One region of the Synechocystis sp. LKSZ1 genome, then DNA from elsewhere that is predicted to be linked to it. Evidence: predicted binding sites of a transcription regulator. Region 1 holds the regulator's gene; each other region holds the start of a gene.

Region 1 (8,003 bases):
TCTCGGTAACCCTGGTGAATGAAGCCAAGGGACTGAACCAGACCATCATGGTCGGCGAGGATGAGATTATTTTGGATATCGCCGAAGAAGCCGGGATTGAATTACCTTACTCCTGCTGTGCGGGGGCTTGTTTTGATTGCCTCGGTGTTCTACTGGAAGGAACTGTCGAACAGACGGAAAAGGCCCTCTCCTTCCTAAAGCCCGATGAGCTGAAGTCCGGCTATGTTCTCCTCTGCTCCGCGACCCCTACCTCTAATTGCAAGGTTTTAACCCACCAATCGGAGGAGATTTTTGGTTAGTTTTGTGCTCATTGTTCTCGTTTGTAAGTCTAAGGATTGAAAAATACTATGGAAAATTCCGTCAATACCCCGACTTCCCCAGCCTCCGGTCAGGCAAACTTGCTGGATGGCCTATCCGTCTTTGGCCTCCTAGGGGGTGCCGTTGCTTCTATTGCCATTCCTGCTAATCCAGCCGCAGGGGTAATTCCCGTGGCGGCGGCCGTGGGACTCCATCTCTTAAATCGTCGGCAGTTAGCAGAGCAAATGCTCCAGCGCCAAGAGGCGGCAACGGCCCAGGTGGTTCAGCAGATTAACCAACACCAAGCGGCCCTAACGGATTATTTGCAAAAGTTTCAGCAGGAAACCAAGCATCAGCTCGACCAACAACAACAGGCCCAAGTCAGCAATCATGAGGCCCTGAGCCAATCCCTAGCCCGCCAAGGGGAACAACTCCAATCCCAGTTGGCGAATCTCCAAGTCGAAGCCCAGCAAACCGCCCAAAGCCAGGCCCAACAGCATCAAGACCTGGTCGGTGTGGTAACGGAACTCCGGCAAATGGTGAATTGCTCCCACCACCTAGAGGCTGGCCCCAGAGCGGAGGCCTACTACCAACGGGGCCTGAGCCATCAAAAATTGGGGGACCGTCCCGAAGCGATCCGTGACTACAGTGAGGCCATCCGCTTCAATAGTGAACTGGCTGGAGCCTACTACCAACGGGGCATTATCTACGCTGAATTGGGAGAGCGCAAACCGGCGGTGGAAGACCTACGTCAGGCGGCGAAACTCTTCTTTGATCAGGGAGATCTAGAAAACTACGACCGGGCGCGAGAATTGGGGAAAGAATTCTATGATCTGCAGGAACCCTTTACTGGCGTTCTCCCCACCAAGACCGAACAGCCTACCGAAGCCTTTGCCTACGTCAATGGCGGTAATGGCAACGACGACGAAGCCCCGATGAAACCCCTCTTAGCGGTGGAGAGTGACGTGACGGCGGACAACCTGTTTAACTAGATCGTAGTTATTGCTTAACAACAACAACAGCTCCAGGGAGGGAGGGTACAATGAGAAAGCCCTGTCCTCCCCTTTCCTATGGCGTCTCCCTGGAATGTATTGCCTCGGCCCCAGCAGTCGCGTTCACACTATCGTATTTTGGGACAAATTGGCCAGGGACAGTTCGGACGCGTTTACTGCGCCGTGCATCGTACTACGGGGAAGCTCTACGCCCTCAAGGATCTAGAGCATGGCGTTTTTCCCACTAATCGCTTTCTACGGGAACTATCCTACTTGGTGACCCTGCGTCATCCACGTATTGTGGCCTGTTATGCGCTGGAGTACCACAGGACGGGTCGCTATCTGGTGATGGAATACTGTGCAGGGGGCACCCTCCGAGACCTTCTAGAACAGGAGGGAGATATTCCCCTCGGCCATAAACTGCAACTGATCCAGGATATTCTCTCCGCGCTAGACCATGCCCACCGTAAAAATATTATCCATTGTGATATTAAGCCAGAAAATATTCTCCTAGTCCCCACCGCTGAAGGTTGGCAGGCCAAGATTACCGACTTTGGCATTGCTCAACTGGCCGCCGTTACCGGTAATCCCAACTTTGGCAAGGGCTACACGGGCTCTCCGGCCTATATGGCCCCGGAACGTTTCTATGGCAAAGTTTCCTCGGTCTCCGATCTCTACGCCGTCGGGGTTCTCTTCTACGAGTTACTGGCGGGAGAGCGGCCCTTCTCTGGGCGGCCGGGAGAGCTACAAACAGCCCATTTGAATTATCGTCTTCAGTTTCCACCAAATTTCCCGCCTCTGCTGGTGCCCATTGTGGCCCAGGCCCTCGAAAAACTCCCCCAAAAGCGGTTTAGTAGTGCCCAGGCCATGCTAGAAGCGGTTCAGTCGATTTCTCGTCAAGTATCCCAGTCCTCAACGGGCGAGCTATCGGGTTTCTTCAACACCGTTCCTATCACCTCTCCCTACCCAGTCCAAGTTACCCAGAGTGATCCCTTGGCCTTTCCTGTCCGCCATCTGGCCGTTGTGAATACCAAGGTTTATCTGGCCCTTAAGAATCAACTGAGTTGTTGGCGGTATCCTGGAGAGGATTTACAAGGAGCCTATGAACCTGCTTGGGAAGTGGGCCTAGATACGGCCATCATTGGTTTCCAGGTCAATGACCGCGGTCTAAATGTTGTTGGCCAAGCCCTTCCTCTGATGGCCCCAGGCTCGAGTCAACGCTACTGTTTTTACCAATTTCCTGAAACCCTGGCGCTCAATCGTCGCTCTCCCCAGGCCCAGGTCTGCTGGTCGGCGGAACGTTTACTCTGGAGTCTAGACCCCCAGGGCCAATGGTTAGCTTGTATTAAAAGCCGAGAGCCTTTGCCCCAGTCGGGGAAGGGTTACTTTCAGGTCTGGAATCTCTGCCAGGGAAAGTCCCTCGGAACACCCCACGGAACGCTCCTCCCGTCCCAACTGATTACCCTAGACCATCGCCATGGCCTTTTGGTGCTGTTAATCAAAACTGGCCAACGACAGAGCACGCTTGTGCAATTGTTCAATCGGCGGGGCCAGGTGATGTCTGCCTTTTCCTTGGCGTTTCTCCTCAGCGCCTTGACCTTTAATCCCTGTTCCCGGAATCATCTATTCGGCCTAGACCTGAGGGAGCCCACAACGGCGGTATTGGTGCGATTGCAACCGCTGAAGGTGACTCGTTTTGCGCTGGATTTCAAACCCCAATTTATCCTGCCCTTTGCCTGGGGCTACCTCCTGGCGGATACCCAGGGCCAAGTGTTGTTACTCAACCACGAAGGCTTTCGGATTGGCCATTTTGAACTAGGAGCGACGCTCACCGCTCTGGCCCCCGTTGGTCGTCTGGGATGTCTCGCGGCTACCTGGGAAGGAAATCAAGGCAGTTTACAGCACATTGATCTCGGACAAGAGCTCGATGAACGTATCCAGGCCCTTTGGGACGCTCGCTAGGCCTTAACTGCGGGGATCCAGGGCATCGCGGAGGCCATCCCCCAACAGGTTAAAACAGAGGACTGTCAGAATAATCAGCAGGGCCGGTGGCCAAACCAACCAGGGTTGCAGAACGAGGATAGAGGCATTGGTGGCGACGGAGAGTAAATTCCCCCAACTGGGGTCGGGTTGCTGGATGCCCAGGCCAATTAAACTCAGAACCGATTCTGCCACGATGAAACTAGGCACGGTCAAGGTTGCCGAAATCACGATGTAGCTGGCGGTTTGGGGCAAAATATGGCGCAAAATAATCCGCCCATCGGCGGCCCCCATCACCTTTGCGGCCTGGACAAATTCCTGTTCCTTAAGGGATAACACCTGGCCCCGAATCACCCGTGCCAGGCCCGACCAGCTAATCAAAGATGTAATCAGGACGATCAGTAAAAAGCGTTGACCACTACTGAGGCCGGGGGGTAATACTGCCGCCAGGGCCACCAGTAGATAGATACCGGGAATGGTCATCAAGACTTCCACGCCGCGCATAATCACGCCATCCAGCCATCCCCCAAAGTAACCGGCGATACCCCCCATGATCAGTCCCAGGGGAAAGGAAACCAGAATGCCCACCAGGCCAATGAATAAGCTAATCCGGCCGCCAAAAAGGAGACGGCTAAATTGGTCTCGGCCCTGCTCATCAGTACCCAGGAGGTTGATTTTCGCCGGCCCTGTGGTGCCAAATAAATGCCGGTCACTGCGAAAACCCGGAAAAATTTCCACTGTCTGAAAACGGGGAGGCAGGGGAAGACGGATGGCTAGGATTCGATAGGGGTCTCCCTGTACCCAAAATTGCACTGGCGAGGGATTTTGCCAATCGACTTGCAGAGAACGCTCACCGGTTTGCAGATTCGTGGCGCTTTGGTGGGTGGGATAGACGGTGGGCCTTTGCCATTGCCCATCGGCCCGGCGCCAATGAATGGTCGTAGGAGGCAGGAGAGAACCATCGACTTGAGCACTGTAGGGACTGTAGGGTGCAATAAAATCGGCCCCTAGGACAGCGAGATAAAACACCAACAATACCCCAAATCCCAGGCGCGCCAAGCCATTATTGCGTAATTTCTGCCACCAGTTCATTGGGGTTGGCCTCCGGCCCAAAAACGTTCAATCAATAAAATAGCAACGATGTCATCAATGGGCCGGGGAGGGACGCGTAGACCCTGGGGCAGTAGACGCTGGAGGCCACGGGGGGGATACATTTGCCAATAGCGGGCTCGCGCTTCGACGGAACTGTTTCGCTCATCAACGGGGATAATCGTGACCTCTGGGGGACTAATCTGCTGGAGGGTTTGTTGCCATTGCTTGGCGGTGGTCTGGTTGCCCATAATCAGGCACTGAATGGCATACTGGCGACAGAGAGCAGGAATTTTTGCTGTTACTTGGTCAGCAGGAATAACCTCGTGATAAGCTAACTGGCCCCCATCAGCCAGCACCGCAACACCGCATTTATCTCGTCCGGGGTCAAAGCCTAGATAGTACATAAACGAGAGAGCTTAAAAAATAACATTACCGCGCCGCAGGGCCACCAGCCGCAACTTAAGTGGCCCTACCACAGAGGTATTTTCCGTGGCAATCACCCGAATTTCATCAGGGCGTTCGTTAGTCTGCTGAATTGTTTCTACAAACTGAATTAGGGTTTTAATGCGGCCATCTTCAATTTGAATATTACCCAGAATGCCTTCTCGGCGGGCCCGGAACTGGGCAGCAGAAAGCAAATAGTCTAAACGCTTTTGAATATCCTCTTCGCTAAAATTAGAGGAGTCCATGGAAATAGTGGCAATGGTTTCCCCGTCCCGAAAGATCTGGCGGTTGGGGGCCACATCGGCAAAGACTCGAATTTCCTCCTCACCCTGGACGTAGTTACCGGCTGAGAGAATACGAACAACGTATTCTTCCCCTGTTTTCAGTTGTTCCGCCAGTTGTTGTACCTGGGCCGTCGTAATACGGACAATGGGGTCATTCCCCGGTAGGGGCCGGGAGGCGGGATCTCGGGTGGCCTGCCAAGCATTGCGATTGGCCTGACGCAGGAGTTCATCCACCGCCTCAATGGCCAGGGTCGGATCAACCACCCGTACAGCCCCAAAGGCTAAGACCTGGCCCCGCAGGAGAGCAATTTTCCGCTCTCGCAGGTCTTGGTAGTTTTGATAGTACTGTTCTAGGACTTGCACCTCTCGGTTCAGGAAACCTAATTGTTTTTCCAGGTCTTGTAATTTGGATTCCCGTTGACGAATATTCCGGTCCTTCAGAGCAATGGATTGGTCAAGACGGTCAATCTGTTCATCCCGTTGGTTAATTTCCGTTTGGAGTTGCTGGCGTTGTTGCTCTAGGGAAGCAAATCGTTTTTCTAGGGATTGGAGACGTTCTTGACGCTGGGCTAGAATTCTATCCTGCTCCGCAATTTTGGTCTGGCGTTTTCCCAATTCCATATCCCGCTGTTTGACCAAGGCCTGCAGTTTGCTCATCTCTTCAATTAACTGCAATTTTTGTTGACGCAGTTGCTCCCGCTCTTTCGTCAAGGTCTGGACATCGGCCTGGAGTCGTTTGGCATCCCGAGAGACCCGTCTCAGCTTGGCTAGGGCGCGATTGTAGTTGTCATCAATTTCCTGACTGCGTTTTTGAACTTGAATTTGCTTGGTTTTGGCGTCAGCTAACTGCTGTTCAATGGCCTTTTTTTCACTACTGGCCCTTTCTAGTTCCGATTGGGCCGTCCGCAACTGTTGCAAAATTTCATCGAGCTTAAAAACCCCTTCCCGCAGGGACTTACTAAAGGTAAACAAAATTCCTAGGGTTGAGGCGGCGATCAGGGTTCCCGTTAGCACCGTCAGTACCACCGCCGTTTGCCGGGGCCGGAGGTCAAAAAGACGGAGCTTGGCCTTGCCCACTTTACTGCCTAAATGGTCGCCGAGCGCGGCAATAATCCCGCCCAAGACAAGTACGGCCGTTACCAGAATATAAGCACTGGTCATCGGGATGGTTTAGGTAAATTGTTGACTGAGGGCAACGGGGTTATGTACCGTGATCTTCTTTTTAAAGATAGAAATCATGTTACTTTCCCGCAGGTCGCCCAGGAGTCGTGTCACAGTAACCCGCGTGGAGCCAATGGCTTCGGCGATGGCTTGATGCGAGAGTTTAAGATCGATACGAATCCCCTCAGGGGTGGGAACTCCAAAATCCCGACACAAAATTAATAAAAAACTCACTAGCCGTGATCCCATATCTCGATGGGCGAGGGTTTCAATCATCATCTCCGTCTGCAAAATCCGAGAAGACAGGCCCTGGAGCATCAGCATCGCTAAATCTGGGTGTTCCTTCAGGGCCTGCTCCACCTGTTCAATGGGGGCCGATAACAGTTCGACGGGGGTAAAGGCCACCGCATGATAAAAACGGTCGGAGCGTTGACCGGTAATTAGGGAAAGAACCCCAAAGACACTATTTTCCCGCAAAAGGGCCACGGTAATTTCTTCACCCGCTTCGTACACCCGCGATAGCTTAACCGCTCCCTTAAGCAAAAAATAGACCCGCTCAGCCGGATCCCCCGGAAAAAAAATCGTTTTACTCCGCTCAAAGGTTTCGACCACCGGCGGGAAGGCTTCATTGCCCAAGCGTCGGAATAGGGCGGTTAGTGGTCTTTCTTGGGTCAGGGACTGGTCCATTCAACCTCACACAAGGGGATAACGAGATAATTTCCCCCAATTCTGTATCGCAATTATACACAAACTCCTGCGGTTCTAGGGGGAGTTGTGCCCCCGGAAGACTAGCAGAAAGGCCCCAGAAAGCCCGATCAATAATAAGCTGGAAATCAGTGGTTAATCCTCCAGTCCGTTTTCTGCCGTCCTCGTCTCTGCTTACCATGCCTGATATTCATCTGCTTGAAATTCAAAATCCCTATGCCAACGGTATTCTCATGGATTTAGAAGCCCGAGTTAAGGCAGAGAATACGGAACAGCCGCTAGTGAATCTCGTTGCCAATCTGAGTTTGCAGGAACAATGGCTGAACTTGGCCAGTGGCCGCCTTAAATTCGCCCTTAAAACAGGACAATTTAACCTACAAATTCACAGCAGAGACTTTACGCCTGCGTTAACTCCCGCGAGCTTTCCACGACTAGCCTCTGTGCCCCCCGAATTTCACTGGCAGATCCTGCCGGCCCCGGGTCAAGCATGGCTCAAACTATCCTCCCAGCGATTGGAGTTAGGGAGTCTACCCCTATCCTCTGCGCCCTGTCATATCATTGCTACCCTGACCCTAGACCCCGTTTCCTTAGTAATTACGGATGCCGAGGGCCTGTGGCGGCCCGATCTGAGTCCCAATAAACACGGCATTATTGAGCGTCTTCTGGCCCAATTTTTAGTTAAACAGGTCTTCCCACCGGCTCTGAGTTGGGTTCAACTGAGTCTCGGTCAGTTGGAAATCTGGGAGGACTTATACCAGGACTATCGCCGTAACCTGGCCACTGGCCAACACCCCAGCCCAGAGGATTGCCAGGCCCTGCGCCAGCAGATTGAACAAATTTACCAGGCTACGACGGAAGATCTCCATGCCCTGGCTCGTCTTGCGGGCCTCGATCCCCAGCTTAATTTAGCCGGCGGGAAATTTGTCGGAGCCAGCCTCCAGGGGATTGAACTGCACCGTAGCGACCTCAGTCGGAGTAATTTTCGGGGAGCAATCTTAACCGATGCCGATCTCAGTGAGGCCGACCTCAGTTTTACCAATCTCAGCGG
Region 2 (8,003 bases), 290 kb from region 1:
AACAAAGGGAACTACAAAGGGATAAACTCCCAGTTGAATCAGGCGATCGCACAGCTCCGTCAGCGTTTCTAGACTATCCCCTAGACCGGCTAAGAGGTAGGTGCTGACCTGTCCCCAACCAAATACCTTGACAGAAGCTTGAAACGCATCAAAGTAATGAGCTAACGGCACAGAGGCCTTTCCTGGCATAATTCTTGCCCTAACCGCTGGGTCGGCGGCTTCCAGATGCATCCCCAAATTCTCAATGCCTGCCGCTTTCATGCGCTCAAACCAGACAAAATCCTCTGGTGGTTCACATTGAGCCTGGATCGGCAAATCGACTCTGGCTTTGATAGCTCTGGCACATTCGGTTAAGTACGCAGCACCTCGATCATTAGTATTGGGTGTTCCAGTGGTCATCACCAGTTGCCGCACTCCATCCAACCGAACCGCAGCTGCAGCCACTTCCGCCAATTGGGCGGGCGTTTTGCGGGCAATCGTGCGCCCTGCCTCTAGCGACTGGCCAATGGCGCAAAACTGGCAAGAGGTGGCTTTGTCGTTGTAGCGCATACAGGTTTGCAGCACCGTTGTTGCCAACACATCACGGCTGTGCAGTAGGGCAATTTTCCAGTAGGGAATGCCGTCGGCGGTGCTGAGGTCATAAAACCGAGGCCGCTGGGGAAAGGAAATCTGGGCGATGTCTTGATCCTGAAACCGCAACTTGGCCTGACCGGGGGTGGAGTCGAGCATAGCGGCATAGGGCGATCGCGTCGCCGACTCCGTAAAGATCGGCACCATCACCGTGGTGTCATCAATGGTGATGGCTTTGTGATCCGACGGGCCCGCGCCCCCCTTGCGACCCATCACGGTCGATGTGGGTTCAATCCACTGCAAGCCATAGGTTTGCAGTTGGGCAATGAGTTCTTGCTTCGTCAAGTGTAGCTGACTGATCGATGGCTGATTCCGTTGCTGAGTCATGTGGGTTGCCGCTCCCAACGAAATTTGCGATCGGATTCTTGAATTGGGATATCGTTGATGCTGGCGAATCGGCGCATCATCAGCCCATTGTCAGCAAATTCCCAGTTCTCATTGCCGTAGGAGCGATACCAGAAACCGGAATCATCGTGCCATTCGTACTCAAACCGCACGGCAATGCGATTCTCCATAAAGCACCACAGTTCCTTTTTCAAGCGATAGTCCAACTCTTTCGCCCATTTTCGCTTTAGGAACTCGACAATCTGGGCGCGTCCAGCCAAAAACTCAGCCCGATTGCGCCATTCGGAATCTTCGGTATAGGCGAGGGCGACACGTTCTGGGTCACGGGTATTCCAGGCATCTTCAGCCGCTTGGACTTTGGCTTTGGCGGTTTCGAGGGTAAACGGGGGTAGGGGAGGTTTCATGGTGATTCATTCAGGGTGAACGCAGGTGAAACGGCATTCGCGTCTGGAACGGGCAAATCCAGTTGGGCTAAGTCTGAGACAGGGGTGGGGGCGATCAGGGGTTGAGCGGTCAGGTTGGTATGCAGTTGCAGTAAGTCGGGGCGGGAGTAATGACCAACGGAGTCCATCATCCTTTTGCGCTTGGTGATCAGGGAGAAGTCGAGGTCGGCGATCGCCATTCCTTCCCCGTCGATCACAGGCGGGCAGAGGTGATTGCCTTCTGGGCCAATAATGGCTGTGTTGCAGCCGCCGCTGAGGACTCGTTGCAGCTTTTCATCGGGGGTAATTTGCCCCACCTGTTCCGGTGACAGCCACGCGGTGGCATTGATCACAAAACAACCCGATTCCAGGGCGTGATGGCGAATGGTGACTTCGATTTGATCGGCAAAAATCTGCCCGACCATGGAACCGGGAAACTGGGCACAGTGGATTTGTTCGTGCTGCGTCATCAGGGCAAACCGAGCTAGGGGATTGTAATGTTCCCAACAGGCCAATGCTCCCAGCCGTCCCACTGTGGTGTCCACCGTTCGCAGTCCGGCTCCGTCGCCCTGCCCCCAGACCATGCGCTCATGGTAGGTCGGGGTGATCTTGCGCCGTTTCAGCAACAGGGTGCCATCGGCATCAAAGATCAGTTGGGTGTTGTAGAGGGAGCCATGATCGCGCTCATTGACTCCCAAGACAACGACAATATTGTAGGAACGGGCAGCTCGACTGACGGCATCGGTGGTTGGCCCTGGAATAGTCACCGCTTCTTCGTACAGCCGCATGTGTTCTTTGCCCATCAGCACAGGTGGTTGCACAAAGGAGAAGTAGGGATAGTAGGGCACAACGGTTTCGGGAAAAACTACCAGTTGCGCCCCTTCCCCTGCGGCTTTGGCAATTGCCTGCAAGACTTTCTCAGTGGTGCCCTCGCGACTAAACAGCACTGGACTGATTTGAACTGCCGCTGCACGAACAATGCGTGAATAATCCATAGGTGATTGGAAGGGTAAAAATCCTAGAGTGTCCAGGTATCGAGAATGAAGGCTCCATCCTTGCGATGCAGCAAGACCAAATCCAGCACATCCAGCGGATTAATCGGGCGAATGCCGGGAATCAACGAGGGTTCGCCGTGACCATACAGGGCTTGCAGCGCGAAGCGACAGGCATAGACTTTGCCACCTTCCGCCATAAACTTGGTCAATTGTTCATTGAAGTTTTGGTGTCCTGGAAAAGCGGCATCACCGAGTTTCGGAAATCCCCGTTGCACACCCAAGGTTACGCCGGGGCCATACAACAGCACTGAAGTTTCAAACCCCTTGCGCTGTAGTCGGGTGGCTTGCAGTAAATTGACAAAGCCGATCGAGCCTTCAAAGGCAACAGTGTGGAACGTCACCAGGGCTTTTTCGCCCGGTTCGGCTTTGACATCGGGAAAAACCTTTTCTTCGTAATCAACAAAGAAATCACCAGTTTGATGCGCTGGGGCAGTCACTTCAGCCATAATTGCTTCCTTTTGTTTTGCTGGATTTCCAGCCACATTACTGGGTTGCCAGGACGAGGATTTGTATCTCCAGTTACAGAGTCCAGAAGACTACCCATAGGGTCAGGTTAGCGATCGCCAATGGGCTGAGGCCGGGGCGATCGGCCTGTCATACCTGTTTAAATCGATAGGTGGTCGTGACTACGATCCCAGCAAAAATTCATTCACTACACTCCAGGCATTGTTGGTTGAAATCCGTCGCCGAGCCGCAAGATAATCGGCCAGATAGACTGCATCCCGCGCAATGCCGGAAAATCGCCCCGAACCCCAGGTATACAGCCAGGGCAACCCCAGGAAGTACAGCCCCCAGATAGGAGTTACGCCACGCTCATGGCTGGGATAGCCTTTGCCGTTAAACACAGGCACATCCATCCAGCTAAAGTCTGTTTGATACCCCGTACACCAAATCACGGTCTGGATGTTGGCGGCCCCAATATCGATCACAGGTTGCTCCTCGGTGGGTTGCCAAACGGGATGGTAAGGTGGTTCAGTGGGGGCATTCAGGTGGTTTTTGGCAATGAAAGCGTCGATGGTCTGTTTAATGCTTTCGGAGACGGCATCGGCCTGGTCTAAATTTTGCTTCAGGTCGGGATTGAACTGAAGTTCTGTCCCATGAATCCGCTGTAACCGTCCGTGCAGTTGCATCCCTTCCTTGGCAAACTGCCGCAGGTCAATCTCCCGCCCGCCATCGCGTCCAGTTAAGTAATGGTTGGCCTTGGCGCGGACTTTATCTTTTTGGGGATGCTCGTCAATCGGCAAGTCGTAGTATCCCATCTGATCCAACCAGTCCACTACATCTTTGCCCCGGTAACGACGGGGCGATCGCGGCGCACTGCCCATACTTAAATGCACGGTACGACCGGCCAGATGCAAATCTTCGGCGATCTGGCAGCCCGATTGGCCAGTGCCAACCACCAGCACGGCTCCCGGTGGTAATGCATCTGGATTTTTATACTCCGACGCATGGATTTGCTGGACTGTGGCGGGGAGTCGCTCCGCCATGCGAGGAATTTTGGGCTGGTGATAGCCGCCTGTCGCAATTACCACCTGATCTGCCGTGTAGGTGCCGATTGAGGTCTGGAGTTCGAACCGATTGTGCGTTTCGTCTTTCCACAACCGCAAGACTTCTACACCTTCTCGAATCGGTGGCTCAAAGGAGGCCGCAAAGGCTTGGATATACTGGACAATTTCATCTTTCACCATGAATCCCTGGGGGTCACTCCCCGGATAGGGAAATCCCGGTAACTGACATTGCCAGTTGGGTGTGACCAGACAGAAGCTATCCCAGCGCTTTTCTCGCCAGGCATACCCAATTTGATTTTTTTCAAAAATAAGATGGTCAATGCCGCGTTCTTTCAGGCAATAGCTTATGGAAAGCCCAGCCTGCCCGCCGCCAACGATAACCACCGAATAGTGATTTCTCATAGGGTGTAGATCAGTTGTTTGTTGTGGATAATGTTATGAATCAACTGACAGTCAGCCTAAAGTTGACCTTTGAAAGCCTTTGTATTTATAGATACGGAAATCCCAAGTCTAGCGATAGTGATAGGTTGTCGCTAAATCCACCCCTGTTGGATAGCCTGGTAAATTGCCTGGTAACGGGTGCGAGCTTTCAGCTTAGAGAGAACGTTGTTGAGATGAAATTTGACCGTGCTTTCACTAATGAGCAACGCTTCTGCAATGTTGCGATCTCGATGTCCTTGAGTCAGCAATGTGAGAATTTCCAATTCGCGCTCTGTCAACTCATTGGCTCGAACTCCCCAGGGATATCCCTGGGTCACCGCTTCAACCACCTGTCTCAGTTGAGCTGGCTGAATCGACAGGTCAATCCTGGATTGAATTCCCTGAGGGCAGGGGTAAGAGGTCGTTACCCAGATCACGTTGCGATCGCCCGCCACTGCGTTGGGATTGTCAGTCAATAAGGGAACTTCTGCATCTGTGCATAGGGTGAGACCTGCCCTGACGGCGACTTGAGTCAACGCCAATTGCAATACAGGAGAGACGCAGGTAATTTCTACCTTTAATTCGGATAGTTCCCAGACGTAGGGCAAATCTACTCTGATTTGTAAAGCGCGCTGATGGGAGATCGGCTGGGTTGTGAGTTGCCCCCCCAGAACTGACGCCAACAGTTTAATCTCTCCAAGCCTTGCCTGGATCTGAACAGTAGAATCTGTCGCCAAAGTCGAAATTGTAGCTTCCAGGGAAACAGACTCTTCCCGATAAACCAGTTGGGCATAGGAAGCACAATTTAAGGTTTCAGCCATTTTCAAGAGCAGAAAACTAATCGCCAGGGAGAGCGATTGTTCTGTACCAAGCATGGTTAGCCGAGCACTACTGAGAATCTTCGCAATTTGATCGGAGAGGGCCAATTGACTGGGGCTATTGTTTGCTGAAAGTTGCCAGTTTTGCTTTTCTTGCTGGTATTGAATGGCAGTATCCAAGGCAACGGTGGCGATCGTGCTGAGGGTTTGCAGCACTTCCAGAAACTCCGATTCCAGGGGCTGACAGCTAAACATGGCCAACACCCCAATAACTCGATGACCAATGGCAAGCGGATATCCCGCAAAGCCGCGAATTTGATTGGCGATCGCCCATTCTCGATTGCCCACCCAGGATTCTTCAGGCAGGTTGTTACTCAGAAAAGAAACGCGATTTTGGGCAATTTTGCCGACCTTATAGGCACCCATGGGCACCCGTCCAAAAAAGCCATCGGTGCGGGTATACATCCCCGATGAAGCGACCAAACGCAACATTGATTGATTTGGTTCTAGTAACCAGATCCGTACAAAGGCACAACGAAAGCGCTCTACCAATCCTTCTGTCACCGATCGAGCAATTAAATCCGGTTCCAGACACCCTGCAAACGACTGAGCAATTTCGTTAGCTTGCTGCAAATCAAAGAGGAGTTGGGCTGAGTTAAGCAGTCTACCCGGTAGGGCTGACATTGTTTACATAAGGACAACTTTCTTTCCATTGAGCCTTAGTTCCAGGGCTAGCTTTGTAGTTAAAGCTACGAACTTATCTTCATACTCGATTTGTTTGCTTACATTGAGGACACCTGGCTCACCTGCACATCTTGAGTTCAAACTGGCGAAGCGGTCATTGACGACTGACAGGGCTAAAATTTTGGTTACCGTACCGGAAAGTTCCGAGTAGCGAAAACCAATGCTCGAGAGAATGATGCTTGCTAACATCCTGGGATGTCCTTAGCCAGGATCCCTGAGGCGATCGCCAAACGGTTTGGTTGGGACATCATTCATCTTTGTCCGGGAGAATTCAATAGTGTTGCGCGATTTCTGCAGTGCCAGATGCTTTTCAGGAAGTCTATTCGGTATCTCATAGACTCAAGGCTATGAGTTTGGCAGAGTATCCTCTTCCATTAGATTAGGAAAGCCGACTTGAGTGAGAACCTCGAAAACCCCTGATTGCAAGCCTTTCAGATACAATTTCGAATCAATAATTAGATTGGTTCCTGTTGGTTTATAAAATGCCCTAAACGCTTATCCGGCAAGCTTTTCAATAGACTGAAAGCCTCCGAGAGTGACGCAAGAGGGATAAGCTCACAAAAGGGGAAAATCATAGGCCAAGGTATATCCGCAAGACATTCTACCGCTACGGATTTCGCTCTTGAATGACAGCGAAATCCAATCAAAAACCGAACAATGATTCAGTCCACATCTACTTGTAGGTTCGGCTGAATCGGAATTTGCTTCACTGTTTGAATCGCTCTGCGCCGGATCTCAAGAATTTGACCAATCTCACGGGCAAAGCTCGGTTGACGTTCAATCATCTGGTTCACAACGTTGGAAGAAATCATCATCACTTCCAGATCGTTAGCGGCCACCACCGACACAGGACTGGGTTCACCAGAAAAGAGCGCCATTTCGCCAAAGAACTCGCCCACCTTCAGGGGAAGCACTTCGTGTTCCCGGTTGAGATCATCTGCCACTGAGAGAATTGCCTGTCCCGAAACGATGATATACAGGGCATTTCCCGGATCTCCCTGGCACACGACTGTTTCACCAACACCAAAATGCTGAAGCACAATTCCCTGAGACAAGCTCTGCCCATTTTCCTGTTCTTTGTCTAAGGGAACAAAAGCTGGAATCGATTGCAAGCTCTCGGCAACTTTCTTGGAAAGTCCTTTCGCTTGGGACGAGGGACCATGAAAATGGTAAAGGGTTCGAATCGGAAAGGGAATTGACAGATTATTCCGTTGGGCCGCGTACCAAACGCGAGTCATGAAGCGATCACGAATTTCCTCCACATCCCCATAGTCCTGGATAAAAAATTTCACCTCATAGGTCACGGCAAAATCATCATAGGACAGGGTAAAAATTTGCGGCTCTGGATTGGTTAAGATTCCCTGGGTCGCCAGTGCTGTGCTTTTCAACACTTGTTTTGCCAGATTGGGCGGATCATTGTAGGAAAACCCAATCTGGATGCGTTCGGCATGGAGGCGTTGTGGTTGGCTGAAATTGCGGATCGTTTCGCCACCAATCACTTTGTGGGGAATGACCACCATTTCCCGTTCCAGGGTTTGCAGGCGAACTGCCCGCCAGTTGATATCTGTGACCTGACCTACGGTATCGCCAATGCGTAACCAATCCCCCACCGAGAAGGGACGCTCAAACAGCAGGGCAATACCGGATGTAACGCTACCCAGCGTATCCTGAAGTGCCAAACCAATTACGATCGAACTTACGCCCAAAGCCGTTGCCAGACCCGCAAGATCCGCATTCCAAACTGTTGCTAGCACGATCGCCGTTCCCAGCAGAATTAGAAACAGTCGAGCCAAGTCGATCAAGAGTTTTGGCACTCTGGAACGCCAAGTATCCGCTTCTGCTTGCTCAAACAAAATGACGTTGAGAAGGGAGAGTGCCGCATGAATTATACAGACCCAAAGTAAGGTTTCAATACTCTTCATCCATCTGCCATCGGTGTCCAGTTTGAGGACATGCTGTATGAACAGCAGAAAAACTAGAACGGGCAGAATCAGGTTCCGCACAAGCCGCAGCGTAGTTGCGAGGGGTTTGCCGCGCCGCTGTAAGCGATGAATCACCTCT
Region 3 (8,003 bases), 1.7 Mb from region 1:
TTTTTACTGACTTTTTGGCTCACAGCTATGCCAAAACGACTCTGGTTTAGACGAGGATCTGGTAAAACCCGCAGGAGGAGATACATTCCCCGATAGCGCTTGCCTTGCTGATACGTTGCCTGGAAGTCTTGCCAGTGCTTGAGCCGCAGGGGTTTTGGTAATCCCACCTAGATGATGACGACAACGGCTAGTCTAGACTGCAAGTTGGTGACGCCCTTTTTTGCGTCTGGCCTGGATCACCTTGCGACCATTGTGGGTTTTCATCCGAGCCCGAAAGCCAGAGGTTCTTTTTTGTTTGCGGCTAGTGCCGCCCAGGGTACGTTGGGTCATGGGATTTACTCAAGGAAATAAGAACAAAAAAACACAGTCTTTAATTATACCACTGAAGACCCATCTTGATTAGCGCTGAATGCTGACGATCCAAGTACCTACGTAAAGGCGCAGAGGAATATCGCCAGAGGCCGTGACATCACAGACGAAATAGTAGGTACCCCAAGTGGGATTTTTGACGTTAGACAAGACAATATCTACCTTGGTATTGGGGTCGATAGGTTGAGCCAGACTAATTTCTAGGAAGCGACTTTCCTTGTCCCAGACCACACTCTCTAGGGGAACAGAACCCGATTTAGTACGGACATCGATGGATTGGGTATCAAATTTACCATCGAAGTTGGCTGGATAGGAGATGTAAAAGCGACTGGCTCCTTGGGTTAGTTTTTTTGCCGGGATATAGAGTTTATAGCGGTCCCATTCATTGGGGAAGCCCCCGAATTGGAGGTAATAGTCCAAAATATCTTTGCGGTCAACACCACTGAAGATGGTAAAACCGGAATTTCCTTGGGCCAGAACAAAGACCGGTAAGCCAAAGAGCAGGGTACCACTCAGCGCTAGTAGCGCTAGAGTTTTTTTCGTTAAGGCGTGGGCTAACATCATTGTTTTCTGCTAATTACGTCTGCCAAAATTGAGGGGGATCCTCGCTGGTTTAGCCTAACATAGTCCTACGGTTGCTTTGGGAAGTGTTTCATCCAGCTAATCAACTGTCTTTGGCTTCCATAATTCCTAAGATATTTTAAGGAATTTCGTCAGCCCTTGGGGATCATTCTAAGATGCAGGGGTGATTTTAGACCCATGCCAAGCTTATGACCCTTGCCGTTACGGATGTTGCTCCGACCTCTGGGGAATCATCCCAATCCTCGCCACGCCCAAAGATCATTGGAATTCCCCGCGAATCCTACCCCCACGAATGCCGAGTGGCCGCTACGCCAGATACGGTCAAGAAATTGCAAAAACTCGGTTTTGAGGTCTGGTTAGAGTCGGGGGCCGGAGAACAAGCCAATTTTCCCGATGCCCTCTACCAAGAACAGGGCTGTCAGATCACCCCGGATCGACAGAAACTCTTCGAGACTGCTGATATTTTGCTCAAGGTGCGCCAACCCTCTCTAGAAGAGGTAGAGGCCCTGCCCCTGGGCAAAACCCTGATTAGCTTTATCTGGCCCGCCCAAAATCCTGCCCTTTTAGAACAATTGGCTGGTAAACAAGCGACGGTACTGGCCATGGATGCCGTACCACGCATTAGTCGTGCCCAAAAGTTAGACGCCCTCAGCTCCATGGCCAATATTGCTGGCTATCGGGCCGTCATCGAAGCGGCCAACCGGTTTGGCCGTTTTTTCACGGGCCAAATTACGGCGGCTGGAAAGGTTCCCCCTGCTAAGGTTTTGGTGATTGGAGCTGGGGTCGCTGGCCTGGCGGCCATTGGCACGGCGAAAAGCCTCGGGGCCATTGTCCGGGCCTTTGATACCCGTCCCGTCGTCAAGGAGCAGGTGGAAAGCCTTGGAGGAGAATTCCTGGAACTTCAGTTTGAGGAAGATGGCAGTGGCGCAGGCGGCTATGCCAAGGTGATGAGTAAGGAATTTATTGAAGCTGAAATGGCCCTATTCGCCGCCCAGGCCCAGGAGGTCGATATCATCATCACCACGGCCCTGATTCCCGGTAAACCTGCGCCTAAATTGATCACAGAGGCCATGGTTCAGAGTATGCGCCAAGGCTCGGTCATTGTGGATCTCGCGGCGGAACAAGGAGGCAATTGTGAAGTCACCAAACCGGGCGAGGTTTACGAATACAACGGCGTGACGATTATCGGTTACACGGACTTACCGAGCCGTATGGCCAATCAATCCAGCCAACTCTATGGCACCAACCTTTGGCATTTACTCAAGGATATGGGGGGGGCAGAAAACTACACCGTCAATACCGAAGATGAGGTGGTGCGCGGGGCCTTGGTTTTACACGAAGGTAAGATCACCTGGCCGCCACCTCCCCTCCCTCAAGCGCCCCCCCCCCCTCCCGCTACAGCTTCATCAGTTATCTCGACAGGGGCCACAGAACCTGCACCAACTGGTAACAAAAATCTGGTTTGGCTGCTGTTGGGGGCCTTGGCCCTGGTGGGCATTGGTCTAGGCGCCCCGTCTTCGTTCCTCTCTCACCTCACCGTCTTTGTGTTGGCCTGTGTTGTGGGCTGGCAGGTGATCTGGAATGTTGCTCCGGCCCTGCATACCCCCCTGATGAGTGTCACCAATGCCATCAGTGGCATCATTATTATCGGCGGCATGCTCCAGATTTCTGGCCCTCTCCAAAGCCCAACCACAATTCTGGGGATAATTGCCATCCTAGTCGGCACCATCAATATTTCCGGGGGCTTCCTGGTAACCCAGCGAATGCTCAAGATGTTCAGAAAATAAGTTTCTTGAGTTCAAATGACTAAGCCAAGGACAATACTAAAGCACTGCAACCGCGCTGAATTCCCTTGGCTAGCAAAAATTTCCGAATAGTTCATTCCTTTGCCCATTATGTCCAACAGCTTACAGACGGTGGCCTATATTGCCGCCAGTGTTCTTTTCATTTTTAGTCTAGGGGGCCTGGCCAATCAGGAAACCGCCCGACGGGGAAATTGGCTTGGTATCGCCGGGATGGTTTTGGCCTTTATCGCTACAGCTCTGAGTCCCCAGTTTCAGGGTTATGGGCCTCTAGTAGTGGCCATTGTGCCGGCCGTGCTGGTGGGTTTTCTGCTGGCCTCCCGTGTTGCCATGACCTCCATGCCTGAGTTGGTGGCCATTCTCCATAGTTTTGTCGGACTAGCGGCCGTATTGGTCGGGATTGGTAACTACCTGGCCCCGGAGGCCGGTTTGACAGGAGCAGAGGCCACCATTCACCAGATTGAAATCTATCTGGGCGTTTTTATTGGGGCTGTCACTTTTACCGGTTCCATTATCGCCTTCGGCAAACTGCGGGCTCTGATTAGTAGTAAACCGTTACTTTTACCGGCCCGTCATTTTTTAAATCTTGGCCTGTTAACTGCCGTCATCATTCTGGGCTGGCAGTTTATGGTTCTGGACAACCCCCAGGGCCTAAATCCCTTGCTGATCATGACGGGATTAGCGGGACTTTTAGGAATTCACCTCGTCGCGGCCATTGGGGGGGCTGATATGCCCGTTGTTATTTCTATGCTCAATAGCTATTCCGGTTGGGCAGCGGCGGCGGCAGGTTTTATGCTCTCCAACGACCTGCTAATCATCACTGGGGCATTGGTAGGCAGTAGTGGGGCCATCCTAAGCTACATCATGTGCCGAGCCATGAACCGTTCTTTCCTGAGTGTGATTCTTGGGGGCTTTGGTGAAGGGGCCAGTGCGGTGTCAGGCCCTAAAACCGACAATACGCCCGTCGGCACGGTAACAGCTACCACCGTCGAAGACGTAGCGGAACTCCTCAACCAGGCCCAGAGCGTGATTATTACCCCTGGTTACGGCATGGCCGTGGCCCAGGCCCAGCACGCTGTTTCGGACATTACTAAACTGCTCCGGGGCAAAAAAATCCCCGTTCGGTTTGGCATTCACCCGGTGGCGGGGCGTTTACCGGGCCACATGAACGTCCTTCTCGCTGAAGCCAATGTGCCCTACGACATCGTACTGGAAATGGACGAAATTAACGAAGATTTCCCAGAAACTGACGTTGTTCTCGTGATTGGGGCCAATGATACGGTCAACCCCAGTGCCCTGGAGGATCCCCAGAGTCCCATTGCCGGAATGCCCGTCCTAGAAGTCTGGAAAGCTAATCATGTTGTAGTCATGAAACGGAGTATGGCCTCGGGCTATGCCGGGGTAGAAAATCCTCTGTTCTACAAAGACAATACCCAGATGCTTTTTGGGGACGCCAAGCAAAACGTCGATGCCATTCTGGCTTGTCTCCGGTCTCATCAAGATGCGGGAGCAAAGGCGGCCCAGGTGCCCCTAGGCGTCTAATACTACCTCTCTGGAGCCTTCCACCACACAACTGGTACCTATCCTGTCCTCCCCTTTGCAAGGGGAGGTGCCGAAGGCGGAGGGGTAAAAAATCTGTAGTCTCCTAGTTTGGAGGATTAGACTAGAGGACATTGGCGGCAATTAGGGCCCTCAAAAAAGGAGAGTAGAAAAAGCCCAAATCTGGACTTAATCTACTCATCCCAACCACGATTATGAAGCTCAAAAAAACTGGAGCTTTCGGCGGCCGAGCTTACTCAGCACCACTCCCCACAAAGGCATCAACATCCTTCACAAAACCTGTGTAGGCTTCCATGCCGTGTTCGCCAATATCCAGACCCATGAGTTCCTCGTCCTTCTTGACTCGAATTCCGAGGGTTTGTTTCAGGATAAACCAAGCCAGGACACTAAAGGCAACGGTAAAGGCCCCAATGGCCACAATCCCGATAATTTGATTGATTAGGAGTCCAACGCCACCACCGTAGAACAGACCACTAGCCGCACCTTCCGCAGGAGCAATGGGGTTTTTGGGGTCGGCCAAAAGACCCACTGCGAGGGTTCCCCAGGTACCATTAACCAAGTGAACAGAAACCGCACCTACGGGGTCATCAACCTTAATACTGTCGAAAAAGCCAACAGCATAGACAACGAGGATACCGGCAATACTACCGACTAGAATCGCTCCCCAGTAGGAGAAAACATTACAGCCTGCAGTGACGCCGACTAAGCCCGCCAAAATACCATTAATGATCATACTGAGGTCGGGCTTACCATCCTTTGCCCAGCAAGTCGCCGTTGCGGCAATCCCTCCGGCGGCCCCCGCCAGGTTCGTGGTCACAGCAATGTAGGCACAATCTGGAGAAGCAGCTAATTGGGAACCGGGGTTAAAGCCAAACCAGCCAATCCAGAGAATTAAACAACCAAGGGTCGCAATACTGAGGTTATGGCCGGGAATCGCACTAGGACGACCATCAACATACTTGCCAATGCGAGGCCCGAGAATAATAGCTCCCACCAGAGCGGCCCAACCACCAACGGAGTGAACCACAGTAGAACCAGCAAAGTCACGGAAGCCTAGAGTACTAAGCCAGCCACCTCCCCAGGCCCAGTGGCCGGTGATGGGGTAAGAAATCCCTACTAGGAGCAGACTGAAGATAATAAAGTCAACAAATTTAATGCGCTCCGCCACCGCCCCAGAAACGATCGTGGCGGCGGTACCAGCGAAGGCTACCTGGAAAAGGAAAAAAACGGGAACGGGCAGGCCTTCGGGGAAGGGCTTGAGGCCATAGGTCTCTGAGGCACCACTCACAAACCAGCCACCAAGGCCCAGGAAGGGACTGCCGTCTGCACCAAACATCAAAGAAAAACCAATGGCCCAGAAAGCAATGGTAGCCAGAGCAAAGACGATCAGGTTTTTGGTCAAAATGTTAACGGCATTTTTTTGACGACAGAGGCCAGCCTCCAGCATACAAAAACCGGCATTCATGAAAATAACCAAAATGGCCGCGATTAGAATCCAGATGGCATCTAATGTCCCTTTCAGGGTAGCGACATTTGCGTTAACACTTTCAACGGTGATATTGACAACTTCGGTACTTTGGGCAGTCGCCGCTGCATGCCAGGCCACGACAATAAGAGCAGACAGAGGAACGCTGGCAAACCAGTAGGAAGTAAATAAAGGCTGGAGGAAACCCAGTCCACTGCGCCAATCTTCCTGGAGAGGTAATTGCTGACGGGATCGAACCCTGTCCGCGGAATTAACATAATCCACGGTCTTCTTCGTTAGAATCTGCTTAGACATCTTGATTTAATCGCTTACGTTTGACTAATTAATCTCTCAAAGACCCGTCTCATCCGGTATAAATTCGGACTAAAAAGGGGGGGAAATACCGAAGAAATGAAGGTTCCTAGGGATTTATCAGGTGTTAAGACTTACAGATTATTTATATTTTCTTTACTTTCTTTCTGTATTTTTAATTACAGAAGCAGTTCTAAGGCCCACTTCTTTCGGTCTCGGGACTGGTATCAATCTCGACGCTGGGCCAAGGTTTTCGTCCACCGTCGGCGAGCACAGCAGGCACAAACAGACCAACGGGCCAGGGCCAGGGAATCAGTGGGGGCCTGACATTGGGGACAACTAGGTAAGACTTGCCGCCGTTGTTCCATCACAGCTAGCCAACGGCCCAGGGCCTGCTCTGGATCCATCACGGGCTTTTGCTCGGGAGATTCTTCAGGAAAGAGTGTTGTCAGAGGTGGGGACGTTTCTGGCTCTGTCGGATTCGCATCGGGACGCCATTGGTACCACTGCCCTGGAGAAAAACGCAGATCCTGGAGGGGGTCTGAGAGATGGCGATTGAGTTGAGTCAATAGTTGAGGACGTTGGAAGCTCAGGGTCTGGGCCCAAACAGGGGAGGCCGTGGCAATCCAAAGTACCTGCTGGCGAAGGGCAATGGGGCGAGTATGCGAGTAGATCTCAGGCGTTACTACCTGACGCCAGGCTATCAGCGTTTGCTGGTAATGACGCAGGTGCTCCCAGTGGGGATGCTGTTGCAAATTACCAAGAAGACCGGACAGGGAGTTGAAGGACATGGCTATCACAAAGCCGCAGGGGATGGCCCTGATTCTAACGCTGACGAGGAGCCGAAATAGGGTACAGTAAGGCAAGGTAGCATATCATCCCCGTCCATAATCATCATTTTTTAAGGAGCACCTATGTTAACCCTCAAAATTGCGGTCTACATCGTTGTTGGCTTTTTTATCTCTCTCTTTATCTTTGGTTTTCTCTCCAGCGATCCCACCCGTAACCCCGGTCGCAAAGACTTTGAATAGGCATCCACAAACATTACTGGCCTTGAGTTACGCTAGACAGCAGGGACGAGAACGTTCTCGTCCCAGTTGCTTTTTTGGCACAATCTTTAGCCAAATCAGTCTTCATTACTGCTAAATATTGACTGTTAGTCGCCCCGTCGATCTAGATGCCCCCCTTTGTTGTCCCTCCTCCCCCGGCCCAAGTACAGTACGTCAGTCCAAGGGAAACGGATACCCGTCTCGTTGCTGAAACAAGAGGATCGTCTATATCGCCCATTCCTGCTGAGGTTCCTACGGTTGTAGAGTATCATTACGCCGCTCCCAAACCGACTCTATCTTCTCCCCTTCCTCCCCCAGCCCAGGCCCAGCAACTAGGACAACCCCTCTCAGTCCACACGGAGGGCACCCAGGGATGGAAGCCATCCTCGACAACACTCCAGCCCATTGTTGGCCTTGGTCAGGCCCAGCGCCTAGTAACCCAAGCTCGGCAGGGTACGTCCCAGGAATTTGTTATTACTCCTGAAAATCCCTCACCAGCACCAGCCGTCAAACCCGCCCCCCCTCCAGAAGTGGTGGAACTCATTTCTGACCAACAAGAATACGATAGTGAACGCCAAATCGTTACCGCCACCGGGAATGTGGTGATGCGGTTTACCAATGGGGTGCTGCTGGCCGACCGCCTACAGGTTAACTTGCCGGATCGTTTTGCCGTGGCTGAAGGCAATGTCACCTTAGAGCGAGGCGACCAAACGCTTAAGGGCCAACGTTTTGAGTATTTTTTTGTGTTGAATAAGGGGGTCATCTATCAGGCCAACGGGGATATCTACCAACCGACAACCGGCCGGGATCTGTCCCCCACCCTCCCCACCGACCCTGGGGGTAGTATTATTTCTGGCAGTACTC
Region 4 (8,003 bases), 610 kb from region 1:
GGAAAATCTGGGCAATGGGGGGGCAGAGGACAATCACGTCCGCCGAAGCCAAAAGTCCTAAATCCTGGGAGGCCTGGTCTACGGCCCCGCGTTCTATAGCTCGCTGACAGGTACTAGTTTGGCGAGATACGCCTAAAACTTGATGGCCCTGAGCCCGCCAATCAAGGCCGAGGGAACCGCCAATTAAGCCTAAACCAACAATACCAATGATCATTTCTAACCCTGACAGGGATTAACTTTGGCTTCCTAACCTGTAACGTCTTTTTACAGCCGGCCATTCTCAGACGATCAGGGCCTTGAAGGTGTCTGATAATATGGGCAGAAGCAAAAGAGTGACCTATTCTTAAGGCAACGATTTGCTATTGTTGTTCAATCTTAACAGAAGGACTTGTGGAAGATGGAATCTAATGTTGAACAGAAAACGGTTTCCCCTGGCGTAAAAACCGACAAGGGCCCGTTGGCGATGGGAGGTAAATCTCCAATCACCGACCAAGCTTGGCAAGAATGGTTACAGCCGGTTTGGGAAACCCTGGGTAAAGTCCCTGAATACACAGGCCAGTTCTTTGCCGATAATAAACAACCCCTTATTTCTTTAGGCATTATTCTTTTAGGTATCGTTAGTGTGAAAATTTTGGTTGCCATCCTGGCGGCAATCGATGATATTCCACTCTTAGCACCCATGCTCCAGCTCATTGGCTTAGGCTACAGTGCTTGGTTCGTTTGGCGTTATCTTTGGAAAGCCTCCAATCGTCAGGAGCTGCTTTCTGAATTTGAGGCCCTTAAAAATCAAATTTTTGGCAGTTAGTATTGTCTGTGCTGTTTCTTAGCCTCCGGCTTGCTGAGTCGGGGGCTTTTTCCTGAGCTGGCGACCGTCTCCCCTTGAATTTTCAGACATCCCAGGCGTAAGATCGCAGTGTTCTTGTGCTTTCCAAACTTTATTGAGTGATTACGAGGCATTATGGCTTTAGCAATCGGCACGGTTGCCCCCAACTTTACGACCCTCGATGATGCAGGGAATAGCATCTCCCTCTCGGATTTTTTGGGCAAAACTGTTGTTCTCTACTTCTACCCCAAGGATGACACTCCTGGTTGTACCAAAGAGGCCCAGAGCTTTCGGGATAATTTTGCTGAATATCAAAGCAAAGAAATGGTGGTGCTCGGCGTGAGTCAAGATGATCAAGTGTCCCACCAACAATTCAAAGAAAAATATGGCTTGCCCTTCCAACTCCTGGTGGATACGGATGGGGCTATTACCCGCGCCTACGATGTCGATGGCGGCGGCTACTCTAAACGGGTAACCTATATCATCGATAGCACCGGCAAAATTACCTACGTCGATGACAAGGTTAACACTGGCACCCATGCTCAGGATCTGCTCGGAGTCGTCGGCTAGCTAGGCGATTGCTCACAAAGTTTATACCGGCAAGTCCCCCAGTATTGGGGGATTTGGGGGCCCACATAGACTTTTCAAACATCCTCTTACCCGGATTGCCCATTTAGCATCCAAGCCAAGGATGAAATTAATATCTCTACTCACCGTTTTGATCCTGGGTTGGGGTCTTTTTCCTAGTACAGTGGTAGCGGAGTCATTGGCAGTTATTCTGGCTACGGGCCACCTACGCATTGGCGTTAAGGATAATCTACCGCCCCTGGGATTCCGGGATAGTCAGGGCCAACTTCAAGGTCTAGAAATTGATCTGGCCCGCAAACTTACTCAAGAATTACTGGGTCTGGACGCTCAAGTCGAACTGATTCCCCTCCTCAACCAAGAGCGTCTGCCGGCCCTGCTGGAGGGGAAGGTTGATCTGGTCATTGCCCAAATGGGAGCCACTCCCAACCGAGCCCGTTTGGTTACGTTTAGCCCTTACTACTATTTAGATGGCACGGGCCTGCTGATGAAAACATCAACCCACGTCTCTGCTATCGCTCCTAGCAAAATTGCGGTCTTGCAGGGGTCTAGTGCTATTGCCGTTCTTCAGGCCTGGCGTCCTCAGGCCGAACTCATCGGTGTTGCTTCTTACCAAGCGGCCCTGACCTTATTGGAAAAAAATCAAGTAGATGCCATCGCGGCGGATAACACTGTCTTGGCAGGCCTGCATCAAACCCTTCCTGGTTATCAGTATCTCCCATTGCGATTGTCGGGAGAGCCCCTCGCGATTGCCATGCCCAAAGGTCTACAGTACCAAGACCTCCACCAGCGGATTTATCAAATTCTAGAACGGCTTCAGGAATCAGGGTGGTTAGCTGAGCGGATTCAATATTGGGGATTGCCCCACTTTTAAGGCCTAAAGCCTCAGCGCTCCCTTGCCGACGGCCGCCTTAGGGTAAAATTTTAAGTTGGCGATTGGCCCTTAAACTAAGCGCGGCTCCATGGTGGTGCATTAGGACTTTTAGTGCAGTGGATTTAATTCAGACCTTCCAAACTCGCAACCCGATTATTGGCGTTGTTCATTTACTCCCCTTGCCCACCTCTGCTCGTTGGGGAGGGAGCCTTAAGGCCGTGATTGAACGGGCCGAGCAGGAGGCAACGGCCCTTGCCGCTGGTGGCGTAGACGGTATTATTGTGGAAAATTTTTTTGATGCGCCTTTCACCAAGGGCCAGGTCAACCCAGCGGTGGTGAGTGCCATGACCTTGATCGTGGACCGGATTATGAACCTCGTCGTGGTTCCAGTTGGGATTAATCTCCTCCGTAATGATGCCACTAGTGCCATTGCCGTAGCGGCTTGTGTTGGGGCCCAATTCATTCGAGTCAATGTTTTAACGGGGATCATGGCCACAGACCAAGGGTTAATTGAGGGCCAGGCCCACGAACTGCTCCGTTTTCGCCGGGAACTAGGATCGGAGGTCGCTATTTTGGCGGATGTGCTGGTTAAACATGCCCGCCCCCTGGGAACGCCCAACCTCACTACCGCCGTGCAAGACACTATTGAACGGGGCCTAGCGGATGGCGTGATTCTTTCCGGCTGGGCCACGGGGAGTCCTCCTAGCCTAGAGGATTTGGAATTGGCCAAGGCCGCCGCCAAGGAAACGCCGGTTTTTATCGGTAGCGGGGCCAACTGGGACAATATTGGTCAACTGATGCAGGCCGCTGATGGGGCGATCGTCGCCAGTTCCCTCAAACGCAATGGGCAAATTAATGAACCCATTGACCCGATTCGAGTAGCTCAGTTTGTAGAGGCCCTGCGAGAAGCGACCCAGTTCAAACCTGGGCCCAATTCAACCTTGACCCCAGATTCTGCTAAAAGCCGGATTTTTTAAGATCTTGGAAACGATTTCCAAGACCTTCCCCTTGGTTTATCCCCATTAAAGAGACCGTATTTGGTATCTAAAGATACATTTTTGCAGAAAACAACTCTCTAGGATGGAGGACTTGGAGCGATATAAATCTTTTCCTAATTGCATAAGGAGTTACGATGTCTAAAACACCCCAAGATGTTTTACAGTGGATCAAAGATGAGCAGATCAAGATTATTGACTTAAAGTTTATTGATACGCCTGGTATTTGGCAGCATTGTTCCTTTTATTACAACCAGTTAGATGAAAGTTCTTTCGTAGATGGGGTTCCCTTCGATGGCTCCAGTATTCGGGGCTGGAAGGCGATCAATGAATCTGATATGTGTATGGTGCCCGATCCCAACACCGCCGTCATCGATCCCTTCTGTAAAGAGCCGACCTTGAGCATGATTTGCAGTATTAAGGAGCCTCGTACCGGTGAATGGTACAACCGGGATCCTCGCACGATTGCTGCTAAAGCGGCTGAATATCTCCGTAGTACAGGCATTGCCGACACGGTTTACTTTGGCCCTGAAGCTGAATTTTTCCTCTTCGATGACGTTCGCTTCGACCAAACGGAAAACTCCAGCTACTATTATGCCGACAGCATAGAAGGTCGTTGGAACACTGGCAAAGTCGAAGAAGGCGGCAACCTTGGCTACAAACCCGGCTACAAACAAGGATATTTTCCCGTTGCGCCGACCGATACAGCTCAGGACATCCGGACGGAAATGTTGCTGACGATGGCGGCCTTTGGAGTTCCCATCGAAAAGCATCACCATGAAGTGGCTACGGGCGGTCAAAACGAACTGGGCATCAAATTTGACAAACTGGTCAACTCCGCTGACAACTTGATGGTCTACAAGTACGTCATCAAAAATGTTGCTAAAAAATATGGCAAAACTGTCACGTTTATGCCCAAGCCGATCTTTAACGACAATGGTTCAGGGATGCACGTTCACCAATCTCTTTGGAAAGATGGTCAACCCCTCTTTGCCGGTGATAAGTATGCCGGTTTTAGCCAAATGGGTCTTTGGTACATCGGTGGTATCCTCAAGCACGCTCCCGCCCTGTTGGCCTTCACGAACCCCACCACCAATTCCTACAAGCGCCTCGTCCCTGGTTTCGAGGCTCCGGTGAACCTGGCCTACTCCCAAGGTAACCGCTCAGCTTCTGTGCGGATTCCCCTCTCCGGTGGCAACCCCAAAGCAAAGCGTCTGGAATTCCGTTGTCCTGATGCAACTTCTAATCCTTACCTAGCCTTTGCCGCTATGCTCTGTGCCGGTATTGATGGCATTAAAAACCAGATTGATCCCGGCGAACCTCTAGACGTTGATATCTACGACCTCAGCCCGGAAGAATTGGCCAAGGTTCCTTCGACTCCTGGTTCTTTGGAAGCCGCCCTGGAGGCCCTGGAAAAAGACCACGGCTTCTTGAGCGATACTGGCGTGTTTACTACCGATTTCATTGAAAGCTGGATTGAGTACAAACTCGATAATGAGGTGAATCCGATGCGTCTGCGTCCTCACCCCTACGAGTTTATGCTTTATTATGATTGCTAAGGTTTCGGCCCTGTCAGTCAGTTTTAACCACTCCTCCGGGGGTGGTTTTTTGTAGCCCAAAAAGTAAAAGAGCAGACAATCTACTCTTTTAGGATCTTATTCATGAGCTGATGAATCCTGTCGCGATTCTAGCTAAGGGAGGCATGGCTCCGGTCATAAGTGGTACAAAAGCTCGAATGGGGTTTTCCTTGAATGGTACTCCAATAATTTTCTTCAACTTCAACACCAATTTCTGCCGCCGCCCGATTGAGCATCGATTGCTGACGGTTTTTAATCATTTGATGGTGGCGCATCATTAAGGCCCGTGCTTGTTGTTGAGTAGACATTTCTTCTATCCTCCGATTGATTTTCGGTCGCTACGATTGCATTTGTTTTACCCTTGATATTATTTATAGCATAAAATTCTGTAGCAAAAATTACAAAATCGCTATTTTTACAAATCTTTACATATAGAATTGGTTAAAAAGGCCAAAATCGCTTCTGTAGTCTGCTGAGGTTTTTCGAGGTGAGGAACGTGGCCACAGTCATCTAGCCAAACCAAGCGACTATGGGGTAATTGCCGCTGGAATTGCTCGGCGCCTCGAGTCCCCAGGATGCGGTCTTGACGACCCCAGAGCAGGAGAACCTCCTGTTGAATCCTGGCTAATTGGGACGCAAAGGAACCGTAGCCGCCACTCTTGGTAAAATTGATCAGACTGTCGCTCCAATAGGTGCAGGTGAGGTGGAGGGCCGCACAGGCCTGGGCATCGTCACTTGCGAAATGTTTGTCATAGTAAGCGGCTTTGCTGATGTTTTGGCGCACTTGGGGGTTGGCTAAAAAGCGGGTGGCCCAGCGGTCGAGGGGAGGGAACATCCAACGACTAGTGGCTGGGGGATTGGTGAGGCCGGCGCTGTCTACCAAAACCAGTTTTTGCACAAGGTCAGGATAGCTGAGACAGAAGTCCAGGGCAGCAGCCCCTCCCATGGACACCCCGACTAAGACTGCGGGTGTTCTCACAAGAACCTGCCAGGCTTGCCAAAGATGGGCCTTGATCGTCTCGCTGGAAATGGGGACATCAGAAAAACGTTGGTTAAAACCAAAGCCCAGCAAATCAATAGCTAAGACACGACAATGGGGAACTAACTCAGGGATAAGACGCCGAAACTCTAGCAGGGAGCTATCAAAACCATGGAGAAGTACGAGGGTTGTTGGCCCCTGGCCCTGTTCCAGATAGGTGGTGGTGATGGGAATGGAAGTGAGGTCAGGCACCCTCAGCTCGCAGGTTTGAATCTGCTGGAGACAGGCCAAGGAGGTGGCTTCAGTAATCGTTGCAGGAGGGGTTAACCAAGGATGGCGTTGGCGATTAATTTGATCCATACCATCAATTATTACTGAGAAATGGAAGCTTAAACCCTTGCCTGGTTACAAGGTTAGCCCACTTGATAGGCTGCCCTAAGTCCAGCCTTCACCTCTAACCAGTCTTCTCTGAACTATTGATTTTTACCGTATGTTTAACAATAAAATTCACTTCGATCCAGTCTGATTTCCCCGTGGGAGGGCACCCAGGCCACCCAGGTATTGACGGACTCTTGGCATAGTAACTTCGCCTCGTCGCTAGCATATTCACTGGGCAGGGCCAATAACTTCACCCAAGTATCACGGGTGTAGGTCATGTGGCACACTGGAGTCCAGGGAGCGGAAACTCCTTGGTTGGTCATCATGTCCAGTTGTAGCGGCATATTAATGGTTCTCCATTTCCAACAAAGGTGATGAAGCGACTTCCCAAGTCAATCCCTTGGAAAAGCATCGCCAATTTCTGTATCCATTTTTACTAAAAATGGATTTGTTTTTATCAATTTTTTCAATAAGTTCACAAATCTTGACTAATACGATGAGGTTCTCCCCATGGTGCTCTCTAGCGAACAGGTCAAGGCCAAGGCCCTGGATATCGGTTTTCATCTGGTAGGTATTGCCAGCGCAGAGGCGGAACAGCAGGATGGCCTCGGCGCACACCTCCAGGCCTGGTTAGCCCTAGGCTACCAAGCGGATATGGCCTGGATGGCCAATCCCCGGCGACAGTCGCTCAAGGCCCTCATGCCCGAAGCTCGTTCGGTGATTGCCTTGGCCCTGAACTACTACACCCCCCACCAACGCCCAACGGGGCCAGAGTTCGGCAAAATTGCCCGCTATGGCTGGGGACGAGATTACCATAAGGTGATGACTAAACGCCTCAAAATCTTGGCCCACTGGTTAGAGTCCCAAGTTCCTGGTACCCAAACTCGCTACTACGTCGATACCGGCCCCATTTCTGACAAGGCCTGGGCCCAGCGAGCTGGCCTGGGATGGATTGCCAAAAATGGTAATTTAATCACGCGACAGTACGGAAGTTGGGTTTTTCTTGGAGAAATTGTCACTGATTTGGCCCTAGAACCGGATATTCCCCATACTCAACACTGCGGTACTTGTCGCCGTTGTCTAGAGGCCTGTCCGACCCAGGCTATACCACAACCTTTTTGGGTCGATGCCCGTCGCTGTATTGCCTACCATACCATTGAAAATCGAGCAGAACACCTCCCTCCAGCAGTGCAGGAAAACCTCCAGGGTTGGGTTGCTGGCTGTGATGTTTGCCAAGATGTATGCCCCTGGAATGAACGCTTTGCCCAAGAGACAACGATTGAAGACTTCCAGCCCTATCCCGAACAAGTGGCCCCCCGATTACAGGCCCTGGCCAATCTTTCCGATGAAGACTGGCAAATGCGCTTTCCGTCCTCTGCTTTACGACGCATTAAACCTGCCATGTGGCGACGTAATGCCCGTGCTAATCTGGAAAGAAGTCCGAGTCAGAAAGTCATCCCTCCAACCAATGACCATTAAAGCGGTTCTCTTCGATTTTGATGGCACCATCGCCGATACCCACGATGCCCTCCTAGAGATCGTTAATGACTTAGCGGATGAATTTGGTTATTCACCCATTGATGCAGTACAGCTTGAGTTTTTGAAAAATTTAGGCTCCATGGAAGTTGTTAAATATTCTCAAATTTCTCCCTTCAAAATTCCCTTTATTCTCAAACGCCTAAAGAAAGAACTCGCGAAAAAAATTGCACGTCTTAAACCCTACCAAAATATTGATGCTGTTTTGCATCAACTCAAACAGCAAGGCTATTTAGTCGGCATTGTTACCTCTAAT

What was found. The regulator NtcA, encoded in region 1, controls nitrogen genes in cyanobacteria. The targets are predictions, from matches to a motif close to GTANCNNNNGNTAC.
Region 2: the regulator NtcA is predicted to act here: its motif matches at 2,962-2,975, upstream of ABXS88_RS04115 (MSMEG_0572/Sll0783 family nitrogen starvation response protein).
Region 3: the regulator NtcA is predicted to act here: its motif matches at 6,260-6,273, upstream of ABXS88_RS10565 (ammonium transporter).
Region 4: the regulator NtcA is predicted to act here: its motif matches at 3,323-3,336, upstream of glnA (type I glutamate--ammonia ligase).

What each region holds. Positions count from the first base shown of each region.
Region 1 covers NZ_AP031572.1:569,940-577,942, reverse strand. The annotation lists gene ABXS88_RS02780 (2Fe-2S iron-sulfur cluster-binding protein) at 1-299, shown strand, start outside; gene ABXS88_RS02775 (tetratricopeptide repeat protein) at 348-1,289, shown strand; gene ABXS88_RS02770 (serine/threonine-protein kinase) at 1,368-3,251, shown strand; gene ABXS88_RS02765 (ABC transporter permease) at 3,255-4,361, opposite strand; gene ABXS88_RS02760 (pre-16S rRNA-processing nuclease YqgF) at 4,358-4,765, opposite strand; gene ABXS88_RS02755 (DUF3084 domain-containing protein) at 4,778-6,250, opposite strand; gene ntcA (global nitrogen regulator NtcA) at 6,260-6,937, opposite strand; gene ABXS88_RS02745 (pentapeptide repeat-containing protein) at 7,135-8,003, shown strand, end outside.
Region 2 covers NZ_AP031572.1:856,367-864,369, forward strand. The annotation lists gene ABXS88_RS04100 (MSMEG_0568 family radical SAM protein) at 1-915, opposite strand, end outside; gene ABXS88_RS04105 (nuclear transport factor 2 family protein) at 954-1,385, opposite strand; gene ABXS88_RS04110 (Nit6803 family nitrilase) at 1,376-2,392, opposite strand; gene ABXS88_RS04115 (MSMEG_0572/Sll0783 family nitrogen starvation response protein) at 2,416-2,898, opposite strand; gene ABXS88_RS04120 (MSMEG_0569 family flavin-dependent oxidoreductase) at 3,079-4,362, opposite strand; gene ABXS88_RS04125 (LuxR C-terminal-related transcriptional regulator) at 4,494-5,882, opposite strand; gene ABXS88_RS04130 (hypothetical protein) at 5,886-6,131, opposite strand; gene ABXS88_RS04135 (mechanosensitive ion channel family protein) at 6,605-8,003, opposite strand, start outside.
Region 3 covers NZ_AP031572.1:2,296,864-2,304,866, forward strand. The annotation lists gene rnpA (ribonuclease P protein component) at 1-167, opposite strand, end outside; gene rpmH (50S ribosomal protein L34) at 193-330, opposite strand; gene ABXS88_RS10550 (DUF2808 domain-containing protein) at 400-933, opposite strand; gene pntA (Re/Si-specific NAD(P)(+) transhydrogenase subunit alpha) at 1,140-2,738, shown strand; gene pntB (Re/Si-specific NAD(P)(+) transhydrogenase subunit beta) at 2,847-4,295, shown strand; gene ABXS88_RS10565 (ammonium transporter) at 4,546-6,093, opposite strand; gene ABXS88_RS10570 (DciA family protein) at 6,318-6,881, opposite strand; gene ABXS88_RS10575 (photosystem II reaction center protein I) at 7,005-7,121, shown strand; gene ABXS88_RS10580 (DUF3769 domain-containing protein) at 7,268-8,003, shown strand, end outside.
Region 4 covers NZ_AP031572.1:1,182,880-1,190,882, forward strand. The annotation lists gene ABXS88_RS05640 (prephenate/arogenate dehydrogenase) at 1-214, opposite strand, end outside; gene ABXS88_RS05645 (CAAD domain-containing protein) at 398-805, shown strand; gene ABXS88_RS05650 (peroxiredoxin) at 959-1,393, shown strand; gene ABXS88_RS05655 (transporter substrate-binding domain-containing protein) at 1,515-2,282, shown strand; gene btpA (photosystem I biogenesis protein BtpA) at 2,399-3,259, shown strand; gene glnA (type I glutamate--ammonia ligase) at 3,415-4,836, shown strand; gene ABXS88_RS05670 (hypothetical protein) at 4,965-5,162, opposite strand; gene ABXS88_RS05675 (alpha/beta hydrolase) at 5,270-6,193, opposite strand; gene ABXS88_RS05680 (hypothetical protein) at 6,328-6,555, opposite strand; gene queG (tRNA epoxyqueuosine(34) reductase QueG) at 6,722-7,690, shown strand; gene ABXS88_RS05690 (HAD-IA family hydrolase) at 7,680-8,003, shown strand, end outside.